Regions from separate parts of the Streptomyces sp. NPDC001027 genome, predicted to be linked through region 1. Evidence: riboswitches for the same ligand, from Rfam matches in the RefSeq annotation. Region 1 holds a riboswitch; the other holds the start of a gene.

Region 1 (3,201 bases):
GACGAGCTCGGGGCGCCGCACGATGGATCCGTACTCCAAGCTGTTGGAGGAGCGGATCGTGTTCCTGGGGGCCCCGGTCGACGACATCTCGGCGAACGACGTGACGGCCCAGTTCATGTACCTCGAGCACAAGGACCCGGACCGGGACATCGCGCTGTACATCAACTCCCCCGGCGGCTCGTTCAGTGCGATGACGGCGCTGTACGACACGATCCGGTTCGTCACGTGCGACGTGTCGACGACCTGCCTGGGGCAGGCGGGCTCGTCGGCCGCGATCCTGCTGGCCGCGGGCACGCCGGGCAAGCGGTTCAGCCTCCCGGGGGCGCGGATGACGATCCGCCAGCCGTCGCTGCCCGAGCCGGTCGAGGGGCAGGCCAGCGACCTGGCCGTCCAGGCCGAGGAGCTGGCCCGCACCCGCGCGGCCCTGGAGGAGATGCTCGTGCGGCACACGGGGCGGACGCCGGAGCAGGTGACCGCGGACATCGAGCGGGACATGTTCCTCACCGCCCCGCAGGCGGTGGAGTACGGCCTGGTGGACGGGATCATCCCGAGCCGCAAGGCGTCGTCCCGGACGCAGGGCGGGAGGTGAGCCGGCGATGGTGCCCGAACTGCCGCCGCTGCCCGCGCTGACCCGCGCGGAGGCCGAACTGATCGACGGTTACCTCGACGTCGTCGACATGCTCGGCCGCATCAACCCCGCCCACCACACGGACACCTACCGCGGACTGCGCGCCGCCCAGGCGCTGGTGAGCAAGGCGACCGCGCTGCGCGACGCGCTGACGCTGATGCACCAGCGAGGGGAGAGCGAGTTGCACGCGCCGACGCTCGCACGGGCGCTGCGCGTGCTGGACGGAGAGCGCCGCACGGCGCGCGTCATGCTGCCGCCGGTCTCCGAGAGTTGACCGGAGACGGCTCAGGCGCGCGGACGACTCACAGCGCGGGCGGCTCGCGGCGCGGGCGGGCTCGCGGCGCGGCCGTGGCGTCCGGGCCGGAGTCGAAACGGCCCAGAAGGCGTACCCCCGTTCGGCAGAGCGTCTAGTGTTCCCCCGGACGCCCAGAACTTGCGCGAAAGGGCGCTCTTCGAGCGGAGCGGAAGACGTCGCCGCTGGTGGGAGCCCCTGAGACCACCCGCCATCTGATCACCCGTCAGGGTGTTCACCCGAACGGGTGAGTGGTGAGTAACCCCACAAATCCCCGGTTCCGTTGGGATTTTCGGACATCCGTGAGCCAAGATCCCTGTCTGACGACAAGCCCCCGCCACAAGCGGCGGGGCGGTCCGGGTGGACGCCGAGTCCTGCCGCCTCCCGGATGACCGGTCGACAGGAGTGCATCGGCAGGAGTGGAGGACCCAAGCACGACGGGTCGCCGGAACGGTCACGCCATGACCGGACCGAGCAGCCCTTGGGGTGAAGCCGCTGACGCGGCCGGGCAACTTCGCCAGCCCGAATCCGACAGGTCATCCTTCACAGGCGGCTGACGAAGGGTTGCGCATGACTGCGCTCAATCGTGTCCCGTCGCTCATGGCCCGGGCCGGCACGGCCTCGGCGTTCGCCATCGCCGCCGTCGGCGGCACGGTCGTGGTCCCGGGGCTCGCTCCGGACGCCGCGGCCGCCACACCGGCGACGAAGGCGCTGCAGGTCGCGGCTTCCAAGAAGGGTGCGCCGTACAAGTACGGGGCCACCGGGCCGAAGAGGTTCGACTGCTCGGGGCTCACGATGTACTCGTTCAAGAAGGCGGGCAAGAGCCTGCCGCGGACGGCGGCCCAGCAGTACAACAAGACGAAGCACATTTCGGCGTCCAGCCGCAAGGCGGGCGACCTGGTGTTCTTCCACTCGGGGTCGAACGTGTACCACGTCGGGATCTACGCGGGTAAGGGCAAGATCTGGCACTCGCCGAAGACCGGGGACGTGGTGAAGCTGCAGAAGATCTGGACCAAGAGCGTCTGGTACGGCCGGGTCCGCTAGGGCCCTGCCGCCGATCCGCCGGGTCCGAGGGGGCCTGGGCGCGGATCTGACGGGTCCGCCGAGCTTGCCGGACCCGACTGACCTCCCGGGGCCGTGTACGGCGTCCTGACACGCCTTCACCGCCCCGGGAGCTCGCCCTCCACCGGGACCGTCAGGACTCCGGCAGTCGGCTCCGCCGCCGGGACGGCCCACGGGAGCTCGACGCTGACCGTCTTGCCGCCCTCCCGGGTGGGCCGCACTCTGAGTCTGCCGCCGGCCTCCGCGGTCAGCCAGCGAATGATCACCATGCCTCGGCCGTTGTCCTGCTGGACGGCGGCCGGCAGTCGTTGCGGAAAGCGCGGATGACTGTCGGTGACGCCGATGCTCAGCTGTTCGTCGCGGTCGAGCACGAGGTCCACCGTGAAGGTGGGCGACTGGCCGAAGGTGTGCTGCACGGCGTTGGTGGCGAGTTCCGAGACGATCAGGCGGACGGTGTCGGCCGCCTCGGCGTCCGCCGGCAGGCCCCACTCGCCGAGGGCGCCGACCACGAAGGCGCGGGCCGTGGAGACCGAGGCGGGATCGCTCGGCAGAGTGATGGTTGCTTCCAGGTGATCTGCCATGGCGACGTCGTACCTTTCCCACGGGACCGGAGCCCGACACGGCGCGGATGGTTCGAGTACGGTCCCGGACTGGTGCTTCTTCGCCAGACTGCCATCACCACGCCGGTCACGGGTGGCGATCCACCAAGATGTGCATATATCTGTCGCCCGATGCGGTGAACTCTGCGACGACAGAGCGTATTTGCTCGGCCTGTCAGGAGTAAGGAGAAGCCCGTGCAGCACGGACCGGCGGTACGCCGCCGCAAGCTGGGCGCCGAACTGCGCACTTTACGCGCTCAGGCGGGCCTCACCAGCGGTGAGGCGGCCCGGCTCGCGGGGTGGCACCAGTCCAAGGTGAGCCGCATCGAGACCGGCACCAGTGGATCGAAACCGGCCGATGTGCGGTTACTCCTCGACGTCTACGGTGTGGCCGATCCGCAACTGCGCGAGCTGATGCTGGCGTTGGCGGGCGCCGACTCCGGCGGTGGCGGCGGCCGGGACCACTGGTGGCACGCCTACCGCGGGGTGCTGCCGCCCGCCTACCGGGACTTCATCAGCCTGGAGTCCCAGGCCAGCGCGATGCGCACCCTGGAGACGACCGTGGTGCCGGGCCTGCTGCAGACGCCCGAGTACGCGCGCGCCGTGACCCTGGCAGCCGT
Region 2 (3,201 bases), on a different contig from region 1:
TCCTTGTAGAACTCGGACGCGGCGACGTCGAGCGCGAGCGCGATCTGCTCGCCGGGGACGTAACCGGCCTGCTGGATGGCCTCGATGATGAGGTCGAGCGCGGCGCGGTTGGACTCGAGGTTCGGGGCGAAGCCGCCCTCGTCGCCGAGGCCGGTGGACAGGCCCTTGGTCTTCAGCACCTTCTTGAGGGTGTGGTAGACCTCGGCGCCCCAGCGCAGCGCCTCGGAGAAGGACTCCGCGCCGATCGGGGCGATCATGAACTCCTGGATGTCCACGTTGGAGTCGGCGTGCGAGCCGCCGTTCAGGATGTTCATCATCGGAACGGGCAGCAGGTGCGCGTTCGGGCCGCCCAGGTAGCGGAAGAGCGGGAGGTCGCTGGCCTCGGAGGCGGCGTGGGCGACGGCGAGCGAGACGCCGAGGATCGCGTTGGCGCCGAGGGAGCCCTTGTTGTCGGTGGCGTCCAGGTCGAACATGGCCTGGTCGATCAGGCGCTGCTCGGTGGCGTCGTAGCCGACGAGCTCCGGGCCGATCTGCTCGATGACGGCGAGGACGGCCTTCTCGACGCCCTTGCCCTGGTAGCGGTTCGGGTCACCGTCGCGCAGCTCGATGGCCTCGAAGGCGCCCGTGGAGGCGCCGGACGGGACGGCGGCACGACCCGTGCTGCCGTCGTCGAGGCCGACCTCGACCTCGACCGTGGGGTTGCCTCGGGAGTCCAGGATTTCCCGGGCTACGACGACGTCGATGGACGGCACGAGCATCTCCTTCATGGGATGTGACGCTGAAAGTGCGCGGCGCGTGGCCTTGCGCCTAGAGCCTAACCGTCTGCGGAGCGTCGGCCACCGACCGACCGTCCCGTGGACGGACTGACCGTACACATTGTTCCTGTCCGGAACAAAGCGGCGGGGGAAAGCCGTCCGAAAGACCGCGGAAACAGTGCGCGAAACCGGGCGGGCGGCCGTCCGGCAGGGGCGGGCGGACGATTGTCGGCGGGGGCGGGGCGGGCGGCTGCCCGAAGGGCCGGGCGGGCGCTGCCCGACGGGTGCAAGAAAAACCCCGTCCCGGTGCGTACGGGGGAACACGCACCGGGACGGGGAGCCCGTGGGGGGTGGGGGGAGGCAGGGGACCTTCACGCGGCCCTCGGGCAGCGGCCTTCACCGGGAGAGCGCTGCGGCTTCGCCGGCGTCGGCATCGACGTCGGCATCGACGTCAGCGCCGACATCGGCAGCCGGCTGTCACTTCAGGTGCAGCTGCTGACCCGGGTAGATGAGGTCGGCGTCCTGGACGATGTCCTTGTTCAGCTGGAACAGCTTCTGCCAGCCGCCCTTGACCTTGTGCTTCTCGGCGATGGAGCTGAGGGTGTCGCCCTTGACGACCTTGTACTCGCCGTCGCCCTTCTTGACCTTCTCGCCGGTCGGGGTGGTGACCGTCTTGGACTTCTTGGCGGCCGCCGGACGGTCGGTGGAGCGGGAGCTGCTCTTCTGCTCGGTGGAGCGGGAGCTGCTGCTGTCCGACGAGCCGGAGGAGCTGGAGGAGCCCGAGTTCGAGGAGGCGCCGCCGCCGTCGTAGGAGGCGCCCGACAGACCCTTGCCGCAGACCGGCCAGGCGCCCTTGCCCTGACCCGCGAGGACCTTCTCGCCGATGGCTATCTGCTGGGCCTTGGAGGCCTGGTTGGCCTGCGAGGCGTACTGCGTGCCGCCGTACGCGGCCCAGGTGGAGGACGAGAACTGCAGGCCGCCGTAGTAGCCGTTGCCGGTGTTGATGGACCAGTCGCCGCCGGACTCGCACTGGGCGACCGCGTCCCACTCGGAGGCGGTGGCGGCGGAGGCGTTGCCGGCCGCCAGCAGCGGGGCGGCGATGGCGACGCCGGTGACACCGGCGAGAGCGGCGGCGCGGGTGGCCTTGGACGGACGACGGTGCTTGCCCTTACCGGAAAACAGCATGGTGGATCCCCTCACCGACGCCTGCGAGGTGAGCTGTCGGGTTCGGGCCAAGTGAGTTGCCCGGCCGCTCCTCCGTCGGAGACCTCGCTCCGTGGAGGGGTGGCTTCACCCCAAGCCGCTCCGGTGACTTCCCGGTGCGGCACTTACCTGGGTCCCCCGCTCCTGCCTACGGCGCTTGACGCGACGACTGTTCCCGGGCAGCCGCTGGCAGGATTCGGCGTTGCGACGGCCGGGGCTCGGGTTGCCGAGCGGTCACGACCGTAGACACGCGATCCGCGGAATTTCAAAGACGATCAGGGCTTCTGAGACTCATCCCACACTTTCGCCAAATCGGACATTCGGCGCGAAGCGTGACGTGAACTCCCGCTGTTTTTCTTGGGCTTTGCGCCCTATTGGACCCCTGTGTCGAGGGTCTGACCGGGGGTGATGTCGCTCGGGTCGGGGCCGATGACGTCCTTGTTCTCGGCGTAGAGGGCACGCCATCCGCCGTGCAGGCCAAGGGAGTCGGCGATGGAGGCGAGGGAGTCGCCCTCCTGGACGACATAGCCGGCCGCGGCATGCCGCCCCGTCGAGGCGGTGGACGCACCGCCGGTCCCGGCGTCGGCGCCCTCGGCCGCCGGCTCGTCGGCCGTGGTGCCGCGATGGCGGCCGGAGCCGAGTGCGCCGGTGTCGACGAGGTTCCAGGAACCCACATCCTGGACCGACTTGTCCGAGTCGTCCGCATCCGGAGTCCCCGAGGTCGAGCCGTCGGCCGCCTGCGGGTCGCCCTGACGGCCGGCCCCGCCGGAGTCGCCGGAGGCGGCAGAAGGGGACGATGGGGACGAAGGGGATGAAGGCGACGCAGAGGGTGAACTCAAGGAATCGCCGGACGAGTCGGACGATGCGGATGATCCCGTCGATCCGGTCGATCCGGCTGATCCGGTCGAACCGCTGGAGCCGGTCGAGTCGCCGCCGGAATCCGAAGAACCCGAGGAGCCCGAAGAACCCGACAGCCCTCGCGACAGGTCCGACAAACCCGATGAGCCGGACGAACCCGAAGAATCGCCCGCCACTCCGGTGTCCACGGCCAGCGCGCCGTTCTCCTTGGTGAGCCCGGAGGTCAGCCCGCACGTGCCCCACGCGCCGACGCCCTTCGCCGCGAGCACCTTCTGGGCCACGGCGATCTGCTGGTTACGGCTGGCCAGGTCGGGGCTCGCCGCGTAGTCGAGTCCGCCGTAGGCGTTCCAGTCCTGCTGGGTGAGGCTCAGACCGCCGGACTCGC

Evidence for each region. Region 1 has a riboswitch for cyclic di-AMP ahead of ABT300_RS05760 (C40 family peptidase). Riboswitches for the same ligand answer to the same signal wherever they lie in the genome.
Region 2: linked by a shared signal. The riboswitch ahead of ABT300_RS10000 (transglycosylase family protein) and the one ahead of ABT300_RS05760 (C40 family peptidase) in region 1 are both predicted to bind cyclic di-AMP.

The regions. Positions count from the first base shown of each region.
Region 1 is NZ_JBEPBI010000010.1:77,912-81,112, reverse strand. It holds gene ABT300_RS05770 (ATP-dependent Clp protease proteolytic subunit) at 1-589, shown strand, start outside; gene ABT300_RS05765 (hypothetical protein) at 597-902, shown strand; cyclic di-AMP (ydaO/yuaA leader) riboswitch at 1,317-1,487, shown strand; gene ABT300_RS05760 (C40 family peptidase) at 1,491-1,964, shown strand; gene ABT300_RS05755 (ATP-binding protein) at 2,081-2,563, opposite strand; gene ABT300_RS05750 (helix-turn-helix domain-containing protein) at 2,777-3,201, shown strand, end outside.
Region 2 is NZ_JBEPBI010000023.1:19,797-22,997, reverse strand. It holds gene eno (phosphopyruvate hydratase) at 1-758, opposite strand, end outside; gene ABT300_RS10000 (transglycosylase family protein) at 1,233-1,940, opposite strand; cyclic di-AMP (ydaO/yuaA leader) riboswitch at 1,944-2,124, opposite strand; gene ABT300_RS09995 (LysM peptidoglycan-binding domain-containing protein) at 2,330-3,201, opposite strand, start outside.